DNA from 3 places in the Vogesella amnigena genome. Region 2 is predicted to be linked to each of the others. Evidence: predicted binding sites of a transcription regulator. Region 2 holds the regulator's gene; each other region holds the start of a gene.

Region 1 (6,078 bases), on a different contig from region 2:
TGCCCAGGCTTAGCCCTGGATGATCTCGGCCTTCTCGATCACCACCGGCTCCAGCGGCACATCCTGGTGGCCGCCGGCGCGGCCGGTAGCCACGGTCTTGATACGGTCAACCACGTCCTGGCCTTGCACTACCTGGCCGAATACGCAGTAGCCCCAGCCCTGCATGCTCTCGGTGCGGAAGTCCAGGAAGTCGTTGTCGGCCACGTTGATGAAGAACTGGGCGCTGGCGGAGTGCGGGTCCGGGGTGCGGGCCATGGCAATGGTGTAGGCCTTGTTGGACACACCGTTGTTGGCTTCGTTCTTGATCTGGTCGCGGGTGTCCTTCTGCTCCATGTCGGCGGTAAAGCCGCCGCCCTGGATCATGAAACCGTTGATCACGCGGTGGAAGATGGTGCCGTCGTAGTGGCCGTCCAGCACGTATTGCTCGAAGTTGGCCACGGTTTTCGGGGCCTTGTCGGCGAACATTTCCAGAACGATGTCACCGTGGTTGGTGGTCAGCTTGATCATGGGGTAATCCTTGCGTGTGCTCAGGGTTTATAGATGGCCTTGGTGATCACTACCGGCTCCAGCGGCACATCCTGCATGCCGCCGATATAGCCGGTGCGCACCTTGGAGATGCGGTTCACCACATCCATGCCGGCAGTCACCTTGCCGAATACGGTGTAGCCCCAGCCTTCCGGCGTCTTGCTGCGGAAGTCGAGGAAGTCGTTGTTCACCAGGTTGATGAAGAACTGCGACGTGGCGGAATTGGGGTTGGGCGTGCGCGCCATGGCAATGCTGCCGATCACGTTCTTCAGGCCGTTGTCGGCTTCGATCGCCACCGGGGCGCGGGTGGGTTTTTGCTGCAGCTCGCCGTCTTTCACGACGAAGCCGCCACCCTGGATCATGAAGCCATCGATGATGCGATGGAACAGGGTGTTGCTGTAGTGGCCGGCCTTGACGTAGGCCACGAAGTTTTCCACCGTCTTGGGCGCCTTGACCGGGTCCAGTTCGATGATGATCTGGCCCTTGTTGGTGCTCAGTTCGACCTTGGGGGCCGCCTGGGCTGCCAGCGGCAGCAGCATCAGCAGCGGAAGCAGCAGTTTTTTCATGCGCAAATCCATGGAAGCAATTACCGGCGGCAGTGTAGCATGGCCGCCGTTTGCCGGCAGCGGCTGCGCTTTTCAAGCATGGGCTTGCAAATGGCCTCAAGCTTTGTGAATCGCTGCCGATAAAGCAGACACGCGATACAAGCATATGAATAGCAAGCGGAGCATGCGATGAAACTCACCCGACTGTTACCCGGCCTGATGGCCATCACGGCCCTGACCGCCTGCGCCTCGACCCCCGGCGCGGATGCCGGCCAGCAATGGATGGTGGTGGCCGCGGCGCCCGGCACCGCGCCCGGCACGCAGCTGGAGCCGGCACCCGGCGTGGCCGGCAGCAGCGAGCAACTGGGCATTGCCCGTCAGCCGATGATGACGCCGGGCGGGGTGATGATGGGCGGTGGCTATGTTGGCCCGCTGGCCGAGCCGGCCGCGCCCAAGCCGGAGCAGTACAATGCGCTGCGCATCCGCGTGGTTGGCCGCGGCGCGCCGCCGCTGGGCAAGGACCTGTCACTGGTGCAGCGCCGCCTGCTGGCGATGCGTGCCGCGCAGCTGGATGCCTACCGCGCCATGGCGGAACAGGTGCAGGGTTTCAAGTTGTCCGGTAACAGCTCGGTAGGCAACCTGGTTACCACCAACGACAGCTTCCGCGTGTATGTAGATGCCTACCTGCGCGGCGTGCGCCTGCTTTCCACCGAGTTCAAGCCGGATGGCAGCAGCGAGAGCATTGCCGAAGTGGTGCTGGACGAGGGCTTCTTCAAGGCTTACCGTACGGCTCTGGCGACCACCGGCAACGTGGCTACCGCTGCCCGTGTGCTGCCTGCCAACGATGGCAGCAAGCTGGGCTGCACTGATAGCGGCTGCGTGTACGGCGGGGACTTCTACGTTTCGCACTGAGCAACCATGTTGACATCCACTCTGTTGCGCGCCGCCTTCGGGGCGGCGTTTGTCTTTCTGGCGCCGCTGCCGGCGCTGGCGGAAATCTATCGGGCCGAAGGCATGGCCTCGCTGGAGGTTGGCCGCGTCGCCGCGCGCCAGGCCGCCATCGAGGACGCACTGCGGCAGATTGCCATTACCCATCAGGGTGGTTTGCAGGGCAGCAGCCAGGCCGCGGATGGCGCGGTGGTGGCGGAAAGCCTGATGCTTGGCCCGGTAAGCCTGCCGGGCAAGACCAGGGTGCTCAGTGAAACCCAGCGTGCCGGCATGCTGATTGTGTCGGTGGAGCACGATACCGACCCGCCGCTTCCGGCGGCCCAGCAGGCGGGAGCGACTGGCGGCGGCGCCTCCTGCCAGCGCTCGGCGTTGCCGCCGGGGCGCTTTCTGGCGCGACGTATCGTCAGTACTTATTTCAGCGTGCAGCAACCGGCGCAGGCCAGCGATCTTGGCGGCATTGCCAGCTGGTTTCCGTCGCAGCTGGCCAGTAAGCTGAACCAGCAGCGCGATGTGCAGGCGCTGGATGCCAGCCAGATGAGCCTGTTCCCGCAGGGGCAGGTACAGGAACCATGGCAGGCAGTGGAAACCGTGCGTGATATCGGCCGCCGCGAAAGCGTGCAGTTCGTGCTGGCTGGCCGCATCGTCGATACCGCCGTTACCCGCAAGGAGCCCCGGCCGATTGCCTTTGACCAGCGCAACGATACCGATCAGGGCGTGTACTACACCGGGCCATTGTCCGGGCTGCTGGGCTTGTCCATTCAGCCGGTGCCGGTGCAGCGCCGGCTGGTAGTGGAGTACTGGCTGTATGACGCGCTCAGCGGCGGTGTGCTGCTGCGCGAGCAACTGACGCGCGAGGCCCGCGGCAATGTCAGCATGGCGTCGATGCACCTGTTCGACACCGGGACGCTGGCCAGCTCCGACTATGGCCGGCTGATCGAACAGACAATGGGCGAGATTGCGGCCAAGGTGCGGGACACCATGCAGTGCCTGCCGTTCAGCAGCCGGGTGGCACGGGTGGAAGGCGACAAGGTGTACCTGGAGGCCGGCGCACTGGATGGCCTGGCGCTGCGCGATCGCCTGCTGCTGTACAAGCCGCGCCCGGCCAGCGAGGTACGGCGCATGGATGGCCAGGTGCTGGGAGTGCCGGAGCAGGTGATCGGCGACCTGGAAATCGTGCAGGTACAGCCGCGGCTGGCGGTTGGCCGCATGCGCAACAGCAGCCTGAAAGTGGAAGCGGGCGATTGGGTGCGCTTCCCCGTTCGGCCTAATTAATGTTTCGTATTGATATTAATTCTTATTGGTATTAGAATTTTCTGCATTAAATTGTTTCCACATGTAGAAAAGGATTGGTCGTGAGCAAGAAGATCGTATCGCTGGCGGTACTGGCTGCGCTGAGCAATGTGGCGGCAGCTGAGGAAATCACTCTCTACACCGCTCGCGCCGAGCAGCTGATCAAGCCCATCGTGGCGGTTTTCGAGCAGGAAACCGGCATCAAGGTAAACGTGGTCAGCGGCAGCGAAGGCCCGCTGATGGAGCGCCTGAAAGCCGAAGGCAGCAACACCCCGGCCGATGTGTTCATGACCGTGGATGCCGGCAATCTGTGGCAGGCCAACAATATGGGCCTGTTCCAGCCAGTGAAATCCGCTGCGCTGGCGGCCAACATCCCGGCGCATCTGCGCGACCCGGGTAACAACTGGTTCGGCCTGTCGGTTCGCGCCCGCACCATTTTCTACAACAAGCAGACCGTGAAGCCGGAACAGCTGTCCAGCTACGAAGATCTGGCCAGCCCGAAGTGGAAGGGCAAGCTGTGCCTGCGTACCTCCAAGAAGGTGTACAACCAGTCGCTGGTCGGCACCATGATCGGCAGCTACGGCCCGGTGAAGACCGAGAAGATCGTGCGTGGCTGGGTGGACAACCTGGCAGCGCCGGTATTCCCGGATGACACCAAGATGCTGGAAGCCATCGGCGCCGGCCAGTGTGATGTCGGCATTGCCAACACCTACTACTACGGCCGTCTGCTGAAGACCCAGCCGAATCTGCCGGTAGGCCTGTTCTGGGCCAACCAGAAGCTGGATGGCGTGCATGTGAACGTATCCGGCGCTGGTGTCACCAAGTACGCCAAGAATGCCAAGGGTGCGGTGAAGCTGCTGGAATGGCTGTCCACCGAGAAGGCGCAGAAGCTGTACGCCGACATCGACATGGAATTCCCAGCCAACCCGAAAGTGGCGTCGAATCCGGTGGTGGCGTCGTGGGGCAAGCCCAAGCAGGATCTGATCAACGTGTCTGAAGCCGGCTCCAAGCAGGCACAGGCAGTGATGCTGATGGACCGCGTCGGCTACAAGTAAGCGTAGCTGCCAACCATGCCGGGGCGCTTCGGCGCCCTGAATGTTGTTGAAAAAGTCCTTTCGCGGTGCGAAAGGACTTTGTTTTGTAAGCTGGCAGCCTGTCGCTGCCGCTAGTGTGTAATCCGCGCATGTTTCCGCCGTCCGAGGCCGCCTCGGCACGCTCGTTGTTTTCTGCCGGCTATCGTTCGCCGACCGCTGCCGGCCAGCAAGAGTACTGCAATGTCGTTTGAGAAAATCCTGCCGGCGCCGGATAATCGGCAGCTTTCCTTCCCAAGCACCCCTGTCATGAACCGACATCTTTCTGCCTGGTCGCACCGCCTGCTGGCGCTGGCCATCAGTCTGTTCACCATCGTGCCGCTGGGGGTGGTGATGCTGTCGGCGTTCACGCCGGACGAGGCGATCTGGCAGCACCTGCTGTCGTTCGCGCTGCCCGAGCTGCTGGCCAATACCGCGGTGATGCTGCTGGGGGTGTCGGCAGGCGTGCTACTGATCGGGGTATCGCTGGCCTGGCTGGTGGCGGTGTATGAGTTTCCGGGGCGGCGGCTGTTCAACTGGGCGCTGATGTTGCCGCTGGCGATGCCGGCCTATGTGCTGGCCTTTGCCCAGGTGGGCATCCTGGAGTTCTCCGGCCCGGTGCAGAGCCTGCTGCGACCGCATTTCGATAATATGCGCTGGTTCCCGCAGGTGCGTAGCACCTGGGGGCTGATCCTGGTGATGTCGCTGTCGTTCTATCCCTATGTCTACCTGCTGTCGCGCAATGCCTTCGCCACCATGGGGCGGCGGGCGCTGGAGGTCGGCCAGAGCCTGGGCTTGTCGCGGCGCGAAGGCTTCTGGCGCATTGCGCTGCCAATGGCGCGCCCGTGGATCATGGGCGGCCTGCTGCTGGTGGTAATGGAAAGCCTGGCCGATTTCGGCACCGTGGCGGTATTCAACTACGACACTTTCACTACCGCGGTCTACAAGGCCTGGTTCGCGCTGTTCTCGCTGGATACCGCCAAGCAGCTGGCCTCGCTGCTGGTGATCATGGTGTTTGCCATGCTGGTGCTGGAACAGCGCAGCCGTGGCCGTCGCGCCTATTCGCAGGCTGGTCGCGGCGCACCAGCGCCACGCATCGTGCTGGGTGGCTGGCAAGGCTGGGCGGCGGCTGCCGTAGCCAGTGCCGTGCTGCTGCTGGCGTTCGTGCTGCCGCTGCTGCAGCTGGGCTACTGGGCGTCGCGGGATTTTGCCAACCAGTTCAGTGCCGACTTCCTCGGCTATGCCTGGCGCTCGGTGCTGCTGTCGCTGCTGGCGGCGGTGCTGGTGACGTTTCTTGCCCTGCTGCTGTGCTATGTGGTGCGGCGCGAGGGTGGCCGGGCGTTCAAGTTGGCCGCACGGGTGGCCACCCTGGGTTATGCCATTCCCGGCACGGTGCTGGCGGTGGGGGTATTCGTACCGGTGGCCTGGCTGGATAACCAGATCATTGCGCTGATGGGCTGGGGGGGCGAGGTGACCGCGGTGTTCAAGGGTACCTTGCTGGCCATGCTGGTGGCCTTCGTGGCGCGCTTCCTGGCGGTGGCGTATTCCTCGGTGGAAACCGCGATGAACCGCATCACCCGCAGCCACGATGAAGCCGCGCGCAATCTTGGTGTTTCCGGCTGGGCGCTGCTGCGGCGTGTGTACCTGCCGCTGCTGTCCGGTGGGCTGTTTTCTGGCGTGCTGATGGTGTTTGTCGATGT
Region 2 (6,078 bases):
GCGCCGTATCCCTATCCGTGCTGGCTGGTGTGGCCGCCGCGCGAAAGCTCGCGCTACAAGCAGGAAATCTTCGCCGCCTGGCTGCAGCAGGAGGTGGCCGACTACCTGGCCACGCTGCCGACAGCGGCCAGCAAGCGCTAGCCATTGCGGCAAGCGGTGTTGGCCGCATTTTCGGCAAATATCTATCGCAACGGCGCCTGTTCTGCGCTACCGTGTCGCCCCATGAAGATCACCCGCCATATCCCCCGCGACGAGATCAAGGCGCTGCCGGAGTTTGCAGGCCTGGCCTTGCCGCAGATCACCCTGGTGCAGGACGAGACCGCGCTGGAGGCTGCCGTAACCCGGCTGGCCGCCGAGCCGGTGCTGGGCTTCGATACCGAGTCGCGGCCAACCTTCCACAAGGGGCAGCAGCCCACCGGGCCACACCTGGTGCAGCTGGCGACAGCCGACCACGCCTGGCTGTTCCCGCTGGGAGAGGGGCCGATGCCGGCAGCATTGGCCGCCTTGCTGGCTCGTCCTGGGTTGACGCTGGCCGGCTTCGACCTGAGCTCGGACCGCGCGCATCTGAAAAACCGCTTCGGCGTGACCGATCTTGCGCTGCTGGATCTGGGCAATCTGTTCCACTGCGAGGACAAGCGGCTGACCATCGGCGCGGTGCAGGCAGTGGCACAGCTGTTCGGCCAGTATTTCCGCAAGTCGAAGAAGGTATCCACTTCCAACTGGTCGCTGCGCCAGCTCAGCGAGGCGCAACAGCGCTATGCGGCCAACGATGCCTGGGTGGCGTACCGGGTGTGGCAGGCGCTGCACTAGTGTTGCCGGGTGGCAGAGATGAAGCTGCCCCCGATTCGTGGTAGTCTCATCGCCCCGCCTTCCGGCGGGGTTTCCTTTTTGTATTCATCGAGTTCAGCATGCTGTTTGATCGCCCCCTTGCCATTGTCGACCTGGAAACCACCGGCGGCCACATTACCCGCGACCGCGTCACCGAAGTGGGGGTGATCCTGATCGATGGCGAACGGGTGGAGCGCTTCGACATGCTGGTGAATCCGGGGCAGAACATCCCGCTGTTCATCGAGGAGATGACCGGCATCAGCAATGCCATGGTGGCCGATGCGCCGCCGTTTGCCGCAGTGGCCGAAGGCCTGCTGGAGAAGCTGCAGGGCCGGCTGTTCATCGCCCACAATGTGCGCTTCGACTATGGCTTTCTGAAGAACGAATTCAAGCGTGTCGGCATCAAGTTCCGCAGCGAGGTGCTGTGCACCGTCAAGCTGTCGCGCAAGCTCTACCCGCAGCACTACAAGCACAACCTGGACAGCATCATTGAACGGCATGCCATCCAGCTGCCATCGCGCCACCGCGCCATGGCCGATGCCGAGGCGCTGTACCAGTTCCTGCAGCAGTCGCTGGACACGCTGGGGCGCGTGGCGGTGGAGGCTGCCGCCCGCGAGCTGATGGCGCTGCCGTCGGTACCGCCTGGGCTGGACCCGGAGGTGATGGACGAGCTGCCGGACGTGCCGGGGGTGTACCTGTTCTACGGCGAAAATGCGCTGCCGCTGTACGTGGGCAAGAGCACCAATCTGCGCAAGCGGGTGCTGTCGCACTTTGCCGGCGACCATCGCCAGCACAAGGAAATGCGCATCAGCCAGCAGATCAAGCAGGTGGAGTGGCACGAGACCATCGGCGAGTTCGGTGCGCTGCTCAACGAACTGCTGCTGATCAAGTCGCTGAAGCCCATCCACAACCATCGCGGGCGGCTGGAGCAGGAGCTGTGTTCCATCCAGCTGCAACAGGGCGGTAGCGGTTTCCTGCTGCCGCGGGTGGTGTATGCCCGCGATGTGGACTTCTCGCGGCTGGACAGCCTGTACGGGCTGTTCCGCAATCAGAAAGAAGCCAAGAAAGCGCTGACCGAGCTGTGCGAAGCCAACGGCCTGTGCCAGACCTGCTTGCAGCTGGAAAAGCGCGGCGCGCGCAAGGGCGCCTGTTTTGCCCACCAGATCGGCCGCTGCAAGGGCGCCTGTATCGGCAAGGAAGATGCCGACATGCACAATATGCGGCTGCTGCATGCGCTGGCGCGGCTGCAGGTTAAGAGTTGGCCGTATGCCGGCCAGGTGGCGGTGCGCGAGACCGACCCGGTAAGCGGCGAGTGGGAAGAGTTCCTGTTCGACCGCTGGTGCTACCTGGGCTCGCGCCGGCAGGGCGACAGCCAGCCGGTGGGCAAGCCGCGCTTCGACCACGATGTCTACAAGCTGCTGAGTGCCTTCCTGCGCAAGCCCACCGACAATGCCGAGCTGCTGGAGCTGCCGCGCTAACTCTGCAGCTGCAACCGCAAACGACAACGCCCGCAAACTGCGGGCGTTGTGGCGTGGATACTGCCGCGCGGTTCAGTCGGCAATGGCCAGGTAGCCACGCAGACGGGCGTCGATCTGGCGCGGGTTCTCGCCGTTGGCAATTGCCACCACGCCCTCGATCACCAGCTCGCGCGCGGTGCTTTCCAGCGTGATCAGGTGCTTGAGCTTATTGGCCATCGGCAGGAACAGCAGGTTGGCCGCACCTACGCCATAGACGGTGGCGACAAAGGCCACCGCGATGCCGCCGCCCAGTTTGGCCGGGTCGGACAGGTTTTCCATCACGTGGATCAACCCCAGCACCGCGCCCAGAATGCCCATGGTAGGGGAGTAGCCACCGGCGGATTCCCAGGTTCTGGCCGCCAGCCGGCGTGCCTGCTCGTGGGTTTCCAGCTCCACTTCCAGTACTTCCCGGATCAGCTGTGGCTCGGCGCCATCCACCAGCAGTTGCAGCGCCTTGCGGGTGAACGGCTCCTTCTGGCTGTTGAGATTGGCTTCCAGCGCCAGCAGGCCGTTGCGGCGCGCGGTATTGCTCCAGCCGACGATGTCCCTGATCTGCTTGTCGTATTCGAAGTTTGGGGGAACGAACACCCACTTTGCCATCTGCAGGCCGGTAACGAACTGGCGCGGCGTGGATTGCAGCATTACCGCGCTGGCGGTGCCGCCGATCACGATCAGGAAGGCGGTGACCTGAATCAGCGAGGCAATATTGCCGCCTTCCAGCGCCTGACCAGCCAGAATGGCGGTCAGTCCCCCCAGGATGGCGATAAAACTGATCTTGTCCAAGATTGACGGTTCCGTTTCTTATTGGCGGCCAAGGGTTGGCCGCATTACATCCATTCGCGCAGGCGGCTGCGCAGGCGGGTCACCGCCTGGCTGTGCAGCTGGCAGACACGCGATTCCGACACGCCGAGCACGGCGCCGATTTCCTTCAGGTTCAATTCCTGTTCGTAGTACAGGCTCATTACCAGCTGGTCGCGTTCCGGCAGCAGCTTGATGGCTTCCACCAGCGCCGCGCGAAACTCGCCGCTGGACAGAATATCCGCCGGTTCCGGGCTGTTGTGATCGGCCACGTTTTCCACCTGGTTGGCCATGCCGCCACCGTCGTCGTCTTCGTGGTCGTGAAAATGCACCAGGCTGATGCCGCGACATTCGCCCAGCATGTCCTGGTATTCCTCCAGTGGCAGCTGCATGAAGTCGGCGATTTCGCTTTCCAGTGGCGGGCGGCCCAACTGCTGTTCCAGCTTGTGGATGGCATCTTCGATCTGGCGCGAATTGCGGCGCGTCTGGCGCGGCATCCAGTCTTCGCGACGCAGCTCGTCCAGCATGGCACCGCGGATGCGCTGGCTGGCGAAGGTTTCGAACTGCACGCCCTGGCTGGCATCGAACTGCTTGGCGGCTTCCATCAGGCCGATGATGCCGACCTGGATCAGGTCGTTGATATCCACGCTGGCCGGTAGCCGCGCCACCAGCATGCTGGCCAGCTTCTTCACCAGCGGGGTGTAGCGTTCAATGTCGATCTGCTCGCGGGTGGCGGCAACCTGCGCATAGGCACGCATCTTGTTGTGGGTTGCCATGGTCAGTGTCCTGTCAGGTCTGCAAGTGATTTGGTGGTGGTCAACAATTGTTCCAGATAACTGCTGCGTTGCGCATTGCTGTCCGGAGCATGCCAGCGTGGCAGCATCTGTGCCAGCTGGCGACAGGCTTGCGCCGCTTCGCAGTCGGCAAATGCCTCTACCGTGGGCCGGCGCAGGGTCTGGCTCTTGCGCAGGGTGTTGTCCAGCGGCACGAAACCCACCCAGCGCAGCGCCACCGACAGGTAATCGCCGGCCACCGCGCTCAGGCGGGTGAATACTGCCTGTGCTTCGTCGAAGTCGCGAGCGCGGTTCACCAGCACATTGAAGCGGCGGCGCGCATAGTCGCCGGCCAGTCGCTTGAGGGTGGCATAGCCCTGGGTGAGGCTTTCCGCATCCGGGCTCAGTACCAATACTAGATTGTCGGCGATGCACAGCGGCGTCGGGTCATCCACCAGCTGTGGCGCATCGATCAGCAGCACGCTGTTATCGGCTTCCAGCGCGGCGAACTCGCTGACCAGCCGCCGCCACAGCCGGGGCGACATGCGGGTGCGTTCCTCGCTGCTGGCTACCAGGTTGATCAGGTTCAGGCCGTAGCGGTTGCTTACCAGCAGGTCGCTTACGCCGCCCAGGCTGATCGACAGGCTGGCAAAGCTGGCACTGGTCGGCAGCCCAAGGCGGCGCGCCTGGTGGTTGCCCGGCTGGTGTTCCACCAGTAGCGGGCGCTGGCCGCTCATCGCCAGCGCGGCCGCCAGTTCGCCCACCACGCTGCTCACACCGCTGCCTTCGCCACCAAAAAACGCGAAGGCCGGTGGATAGTGGGATTGCGCGTTGGCCTGGCGCAGGCCGGATGCCTGGTCAACCATGTCTTACCCCAGCCAGCCGGATTGCGCGGCATTGACGAGACTCAGCTCGTCGCCGGACGGGTTGAACGGCGAGTGCTGCTGGGCCGCACGCAGTGCACGGTCAATCAGCAGCTCGGCATGCGCGGCATGGATGTCTTCCGGCACGCGCTGGCCGTTGGTGACATAGAACAGGCGCAGGCGGTTGCGGATTACCACGTCCAGGCTGGGGCCCAGCGCCAGTGCCTCGTCGATCTTGGACACGATGGCGCCGGCCAGGCCGTCGCCCTTGTAGTGGCGTACCACGTCTTCCAGCGTGTGGCCGTCGGCGTTGGCCGCCAGCAGCAGCAGGCGCTGCACCGGGCGGCCGGCCTGGCTGAACATTTCCAGCTGGGTCTGCACCCGCGCATCGCGCTGGCTCATGCCCACGGTGTCGATCAGCACGATCTTGCGCGGGGTGAGGTCGGCCAGCGTCAGTTGCAGATCGCCTTCGTTCTGCACCGAGAACACCGGCACGCCGAGAATCTTGCCGTAGATGCGCAGCTGGTCCTGGGCGCCGATACGGTAGGTGTCGGTAGTGATCAGCGCCACGTTCTGCGCGCCATGGCGCATGGTGGCGCGCGCGGCCAGCTTGGCCACGGTGGTGGTCTTGCCCACGCCGGTGGGGCCGACCAGCGCAAAGATGCCGCCGACCTCGATAGGGTCGTGCTGCGGGTCCATGCACTTGAGGTTGTGGATCAGCGCCGAGCGCGCCCACTTTTGCGCCACGTCGCCGTCGTACTGCGGCGGCAGCTTCTGGGTGAGCTGGCGGATCAGCGCCGAGCTGAAGCCGGCGGTGAGCAGATGGCGGAACAGTTCGGCGCGGTTGGGGCTGCGCTGCTCCATGTCCGACCAGGCAAAGCCGGCCAGCTGGCTTTGCAGCAGGCTGCGCAGCTGCTTGATTTCGTCGCTGATCTGCTTGAGTTCCTGCGACATCTGCTCGCGGTCGGCATCGTTTTCGGCGGCGCCGGCGCGGCTGGTAGCTGCCGGCGCGGGCGCAGGCCGGCGACTGGTGTTCTGCTGTACGTGCTGCAGGAAGGATTGCTTAGCCTCCCGTTCCGGCTCGGCGGCAGGCGCTTGCGGTGGCGGCGCCGGCGGCTCTTCCAGCGGCTCCACCGGCATGGCGTAGGTACGGGCCAGCGCGCGGTTCACCGCCGGGGCCGGGTTGGCCGCAGATCTGGCTGCCTGTGGCGGTGCTGCCCGTGGCGTGGCTGGGGGCGTGGCCGCTGCCGTCGGTGCCGCCGGTGGCGCGGCATTGCGCGGCGGCTTGGGCTGCGCCGG
Region 3 (6,078 bases), on a different contig from region 2:
CGCCGGCCGCAACAGTGGCGACCTGCGGGTGAACATGGCGGATCTGGCCAGTGTGCAGGCGATGTACGCTGCCGCCGGCAAACTGGATGCAGTGGTAAGTGCTGCCGGCAACGTGCATTTTGGCGCGCTGGCCGAATTCACCCCGCAGCAGTACCAGATCGGTCTGCAGGACAAGCTGCTGGGCCAGGTCAATCTGGTGCTGGCTGGCCAGCATCTGCTCAACGATGGCGGCAGTTTCACCCTCACCAGCGGCATTCTGAGCGAAGAGCCCATCGTGTACGGCAGCGGAGCCAGCATGGCCAATGCCGCGCTGGAAGGCTTTGTACGCAGCGCCGCCATAGAGCTGCCGCGCGGACTGCGCATCAACGTGGTCAGCCCCACGGTGCTGACCGAATCGCTGCCCAGCTACGGCCCGTACTTCCGCGGCTTTGAATCCGCCCCGGCGGCGCGGGTGGCACTGGCGTACAGCAAGAGCGTGGAAGGAGCCAACAGCGGCAAGGTGTACAAGGTGCAATAAGCCATGGACAACATGGGCCGCCAGATGGCGACCCATGTGGCGGTTGCCAGCCCGCCATATGCAGGCTGCACAATGGCAGAGCAGACGCTACCATCAAGTCATGGCCGCCACGCACGCGGCCGCCTGCAACCATTCGAGGAGCTGTCATGTCCCGCCAGTCCATGCATAACCTGCCGCGCCAGCACGATGACGACGATGAGAACGACAGCAATCTGCCGCTGTTCCGCCGCTACGAAGCCCAGGGCACGGTGCGGCAGATTTCCTTTTACCTGTCCGGCGAAATCGGCGACCCGATCCACTACACCGATCTGTTGTATACCCTGCGCAGCGCCAGCAACACCGATGTGATCTTCCTGCATCTCAACACCCCGGGCGGCAATTTCGATACCGGACTGCAGATCATCAACAATATCGCCGCCAGCCCGGCACATGTGATCACCATTCTGGAAGCACGCGCCTACTCCATGGGCGCGCTGCTGTTCCTGGCCGGCGACGAGCTGATCCTGCACGACACTTGTCAGCTGATGTTCCACAACTACTCATCGGCACTGATCGGCAAGGGCAACGAGCAGCAGGCGCAGGTGCTGGCCAGCAGCAAATGGTTCGAGAAAGTGATGCGCCATGTGTGCCGGCCGTTCCTGGCCGACGAGGAGCTGGAGCGTATCTTCAAAGGCGAGGATATCTGGATGGACAGCGACGAGATCCGCCGCCGCCTGCACCGCATCCAGAAAGGCGAGCCCAGCACCCACCCGCGCAAGAGCAAGGCCAAGACAGATGGCGGGCTGGAGAAAAAAGGCCGCAAGACCACGCTCTGACCCCCGCCGCGACAGGCCGTGCCGTGCCGGAGCGGCCTCGCCCGCCGGCGTTGTCGCGCAGCCTTAGGACAGCGGCCCGACCTCCGCCAGGATGGCCGCATCCAGCCGCCGCATCCACTCGCGCGGCACCTGCCGGCTGCACATCAGGTAGCGCAGATCGCCGGTGGGCATGTCCGTCAGCGGCAGCAACCGCAGCGCCCCCTGCCCGTTCTCACCGTTCACCAGCAGCATCTGCGCTTCTTCCAGCGTGGCAAACATGGCATCGGCACGACCGGCGCTGATCATGCGCACCATTTGCGGCTGCTCGATCGTGGTCACAATCAGGCGGGCGAGCACTTTCGCGGCCAAGGCCTGCTGCACGTGGTAGCCATAGGTCAGCCCGTCTTTCAACAGCACGGTGTAGCCGGCATGCCCTAACAGCCGTGACAAGGACAACGGTGAAGGCAATGGCAGATCCGGCCGGGCAATCAGCACCACCCCCTTGTCGCGGTAGATGGGACGCGTAAAGCTGGCAAAGCGCTCGCGCTGCGGATTGCGGAACCAGCCCACCCCGCACTCCGGCTGCCGGCTGTTGGCAAGCAGCACCAGCTGGCGCTTGGCTGGCGTCAGCTCCCAGCGAAATGTCAGGCCGGCCCGCGCCACTACCTTGCTGGCGATATCGGCGGTAATGCCGCTCACCGCCGCCCCGTGCGCCACCATGAACGGCGGGCGCTGATAGGCATGCAGCACCAGGTCGGCTGCGGCTGCCATATCGACCCACAACAGCCCTCCTAGCAGTACGGGAAGCCGCCAATCAGTCACTGCATGCATGCTGTCTACCCGCTCCGTATTGGTGATTGGCTGCTTGCCATGCCGCGCACATTCGCGCCCGGTATGGTTCCAGCATACTTGCCAGGCCGGCATTGGCAAGGCCATCCGCAGCCAGGTGGCAAGGGCATGGTTGACTGCTTACTGATTACGAGCCACGCGTCACTGGCTGCGAACCAGCCCCAGTTGCCGCCGCAACACTGCAGGCAGCGGCACCTGATCACGCTGCAGGCTTTGCAGCAGCAGCATGTGATCGCGGCTGTCTCCCAGCCGCTGCTGCCACAACCTGGCGCGCGCAGCCCGTTGCCGCCAGCGCTTGCCCACTACGCCGGCACACACTTCCACCTGGTAACGCAGGCGCTTGGCCAGCAACCGTGTGCGGTGCGCCTGCGTTGCATCCAGTGGCTGTTACCGCAGCAAGGCCCGCTGCCGTCGGTAGCGCCGCCTGCTGCGGCGCAGCTCGTGCAGCAGTGCCTTGTGTAAACGCTTGCTGTCGCCAGCCAGCAAGGGAAGGCAGTATTGCCAGGCCGCCTGCAGCAGCGGTTCCAGCTCAGCGCCCTGCTGGCTCAACAAGCTGCGCCCACGCGCTATCTGCCCCGCTTCGCGCCGGCGCCAGCGGGCAAATGCCTGCGTATCGGCCTGTGCCGCCATGGCCTGCAGCAGCTGCAAGCGGACCTCCCTATCACGCCACGGGTTGCTGCGGCGGGTGAATTCGCCTAGACCTGCCTGCAATGGCGCCAGTAGCGTGGTTGCAGACTGCGACTGCAACATGCGCAGCAGGCAGCGCAGCTGGCGCAAAGCGGTACGCAGCCGGTGCAGCGCCTCGCCATCCGTCCCTGCCATAGCCGGCACGGCCAGGCGGATGGTCAGCAATAGCTGCTGTAGATGCTGGCGCAGTAGCTGGCCAGTGGAATCACCATGCATCGCTTGCCCTTGTCATTGAGTGGCCGCCATCCACTGTTCACGTGTCGGCGGAATTCCCCGCATAGCATCGGCTCCGATCCGGCTGACATCGGCATCTTTCACCCCCCTTATCTACAGGCTGCGCCTGCCAGGCAACTGCGCGGAGCTGTAGCCTCGCGTTTCCGACACCACACCAGGTCGACATAATTCGATAACAATTCACTTACTAAACCATCAAGCAATCGCCAAAGCTGCCGATAAAGCACCATACGTCACTGCGTTTCTATTTCCCAGCGCGGATCTCCGGCATGCAGATCAACACCAATCTGTTGGCACAATTCGGCCAGCGACAACTCGACAGCGCCAGCGCCAAGCTGGGGCAGAGCTTGTCACGCCTGTCGTCCGGCCTGCGTGTGAACAGCGCCAAGGATGATGCTGCCGGGCTGGCAATTGGCGATCGCATGACCTCGCGCATACGCGGCAACAACCAGGCGCTGCGGAATGCCAACGATGGAACCTCGATGATGCAGGTGGCGGAAGGCGCCATGAGCACGGTAGGCGACATGCTGCAACGGGTACGGGAGCTGGCGGTGCAGGCGGCCAACGGTACGCTGTCCGGCAACGATCGCCAGGCACTGCAGGCCGAGGCCAACCAGCTGTTGCAAGGCATTAACCAGATCGGCCAGGACACGGTTTACAACGGCATGCAGCTGTTCTCGCAAGCGCAAAACAGCATGGCGGGCGACCCCAACAAACGCGCGGTGCTGGATGGCTTGCAGCTTGGCTGGCTGGAGGCCTCGGAACGGCGTATTGCCACCTACTTCGGCATCCAGGGTGATGGCGCACAGCTGGAGGTGAACCTTAACTTTACCGACGGCGCCGGCAATGTGGCCGCGTCGGTAAGCGGAACCGGCGGTGCTGGCGGCAAGGTGTTCAACCAGTTCCTGAACATCGACATGCAGGACTTCTCGCCGGCCAACCTGCCCAATGGCGGCAGTTCTCCGATGTTCAACGACCGCATCATCGCCCACGAAATGGTGCATGCGGTGATGGGCCGCAGCATGAACTTCACCGCGCTCTCCACCTGGTTCAAGGAGGGCGCCGCCGAGCTGATTCACGGCGCGGATGAGCGACTGAGCATCGACCTGGCCGCCGCAGGCGGTGCGGCCAACCTGATCAGCGGCAATGACCTGGGCGCAGCCTGGGGCAGCACCTCCGCCAGCTATTCCAACGCCTACGCCGCCGTGCGCTACATGCATGACAAGCTGAAGGCCACCGGAGCCGATGGCATCAAGGAGCTGATGACTTACCTGAGCCAGAATGCCGGCTCCACGCTCAGCACCGCACTGAATGCGGTCAGCGGAGGCGTGTATGCCAACGAAGCAGCCTTCATCAGTGACTGGAACAGCAATGGCGCCGCCTATATCGCCGGCATGGATCTGAGCAATGCCGACACGGGCGCAATCGGTGGTCTGGATGCCGACAATGGCCAGGCGTTCACCCAACAATCGGTGATTGACGACAACGATGCCGGCAACTCCGGCACCGATGTGCTGCAGGGCTTCAAGCTGGTGTTTCCCGACATTGGTGGCAGCACAGGTATCAAGCGGCAAACCTATCAGATTGGCGCGGAAAAAGGACAGACGCTGGACGTATCGTTAGGCGCCCTGAATGCCTCTGCACTTGGCATCAACACCGTTGACCTGAGCACACTGCCAAAATTTGCCATCTACAGCATCGATCGCGCCATCAACTACGTGACCCAGGAGCGAGCCAAGGTTGGCGCCACCCTGTCCCGGCTGGACAGTGTGCGCCAGAACCTGGCGACTGCCAGCGAGAATGTCAGTGCGTCGCGCTCGCGCATCATGGATACCGATTTTGCCGAGGAAACCAGCCGCCTTACCCGGCAGCAGGTATTGCAACAGGCAGGCACCGCCATGCTGGCGCAAGCCAACACCTCACCACAGCTGGCCTTGCAGTTATTGCGCTAAACGCCGCAGCATGAAAAAGGGGCCTTGATGGCCCCTTTTTCATGCTGCACACCGGCTAGCCAGTCTGACCCGGCTTGCGGCGCTGCCGCGTACGGCTTGCCTTGGGTTGAGCGTCAGGCTGCGCCTGGGCAGACGGCGCAGCAGCCGCTTCCGGTTTGGCCGGCGCAGCCTGGCGCGCGCGGCTGCGTGGCTTGGCCGGGGCAGTTGCCTCGGGCTGTTGCGCGCTACTTGCCTCGGTGCTGGCGCCTGCCGCCGTTCTGGCAGCTGCCGGCTTGCGGCGGCGGCTGCTGGTTTTTGCCGCGGCAACTGGCTCGGGCGCACCCACGGCCGGCTGCGTATCCGCCGGTTTGGGTTGCTGCTCCGGCTGGACTACAGCCTCCTGACTCGCACGTGCAGCCGGCTTGCGACGCGCGCCAGGCTTGCTCTGCGCCTGAGCCTGGGGTTCTGGCTGCGCCGGCGCCACAGCCGGTGCCGCCGGCGTGTGCTGGCCCGGTTTGGGTTTGCGCCCGTGCGCCTGTTCATCGCTACGACGTCGCGACGACCTGGACTTGCCCCCCTTACCCGCTACCTGCTCGTCCTGCGTACGGCGACCATGCTGCTTGCGGCCAACGTCCCCGTCACCGGCACGCTCAGGATTCACCAGAGCGAACTCCACCTGTGCGGTATCCAGTTCGGCACGCACCACGCGGATGGTCACCGGGTCGCCAAGCTGGTATTTCAACCCGCTCTTCTCGCCGATGATGGCCTGCTGCTCCTTGTGGAAGTGGAAGTAATCGCGGCCCAGTTCGGAAATGTGCACCATGCCTTCCACGTACAGCTCGTCCAGCAGTACGAAGATACCGAAGCCGGCCACCGCGCTGATCTTGCCGCGGAACACTTCGCCCACCTTGTCGCGCATGTAGTAGGTCTTGAGCCAGGATTGCACATCGCGGCTGGCGTCGTCGGCGCGGCGCTCGGCCATCGAGCAGTGCATGCCCAGTTGTTCCCACTTGCCCGGCTTGTACTTCTTGTCATCCAGGACGGCCTTGATGGTGCGATGCACCAG

What was found. Region 2 encodes FliA, which starts transcription of late flagellar genes. Its sites were predicted from a motif close to GCTAAAGNTNNNNNNNNNNCNGCCGATAAT; they were not measured.
Positions count from the first base shown of each region.
Region 1: the regulator FliA is predicted to act here: its motif matches at 1,186-1,215, upstream of ACFOKJ_RS02290 (LPP20 family lipoprotein).
Region 3: the regulator FliA is predicted to act here: its motif matches at 3,275-3,304, upstream of ACFOKJ_RS06625 (flagellinolysin).

Region 1 covers NZ_JBHRYH010000005.1:105,848-111,925, reverse strand. Annotated here, with positions in the region: gene ACFOKJ_RS02300 (peptidylprolyl isomerase) at 10-507, opposite strand; gene ACFOKJ_RS02295 (peptidylprolyl isomerase) at 528-1,091, opposite strand; gene ACFOKJ_RS02290 (LPP20 family lipoprotein) at 1,260-1,982, shown strand; gene ACFOKJ_RS02285 (flagella assembly protein FlgT middle domain-containing protein) at 1,989-3,290, shown strand; gene ACFOKJ_RS02280 (extracellular solute-binding protein) at 3,365-4,363, shown strand; gene ACFOKJ_RS02275 (ABC transporter permease) at 4,649-6,078, shown strand, end outside.
Region 2 covers NZ_JBHRYH010000001.1:76,567-82,644, forward strand. Annotated here, with positions in the region: gene ACFOKJ_RS00390 (LysR substrate-binding domain-containing protein) at 1-141, shown strand, start outside; gene ACFOKJ_RS00395 (3'-5' exonuclease) at 223-810, shown strand; gene ACFOKJ_RS00400 (exonuclease domain-containing protein) at 909-2,306, shown strand; gene ACFOKJ_RS00405 (flagellar motor protein) at 2,379-3,128, opposite strand; gene ACFOKJ_RS00410 (RNA polymerase sigma factor FliA) at 3,173-3,919, opposite strand; gene ACFOKJ_RS00415 (MinD/ParA family ATP-binding protein) at 3,922-4,782, opposite strand; gene flhF (flagellar biosynthesis protein FlhF) at 4,786-6,078, opposite strand, start outside.
Region 3 covers NZ_JBHRYH010000013.1:42,735-48,812, reverse strand. Annotated here, with positions in the region: gene ACFOKJ_RS06645 (short chain dehydrogenase) at 1-517, shown strand, start outside; gene ACFOKJ_RS06640 (Clp protease ClpP) at 664-1,332, shown strand; gene ACFOKJ_RS06635 (substrate-binding periplasmic protein) at 1,396-2,082, opposite strand; partial or broken gene ACFOKJ_RS06630 (CHAD domain-containing protein) at 2,302-3,063, opposite strand; gene ACFOKJ_RS06625 (flagellinolysin) at 3,351-5,033, shown strand; gene rnr (ribonuclease R) at 5,089-6,078, opposite strand, start outside.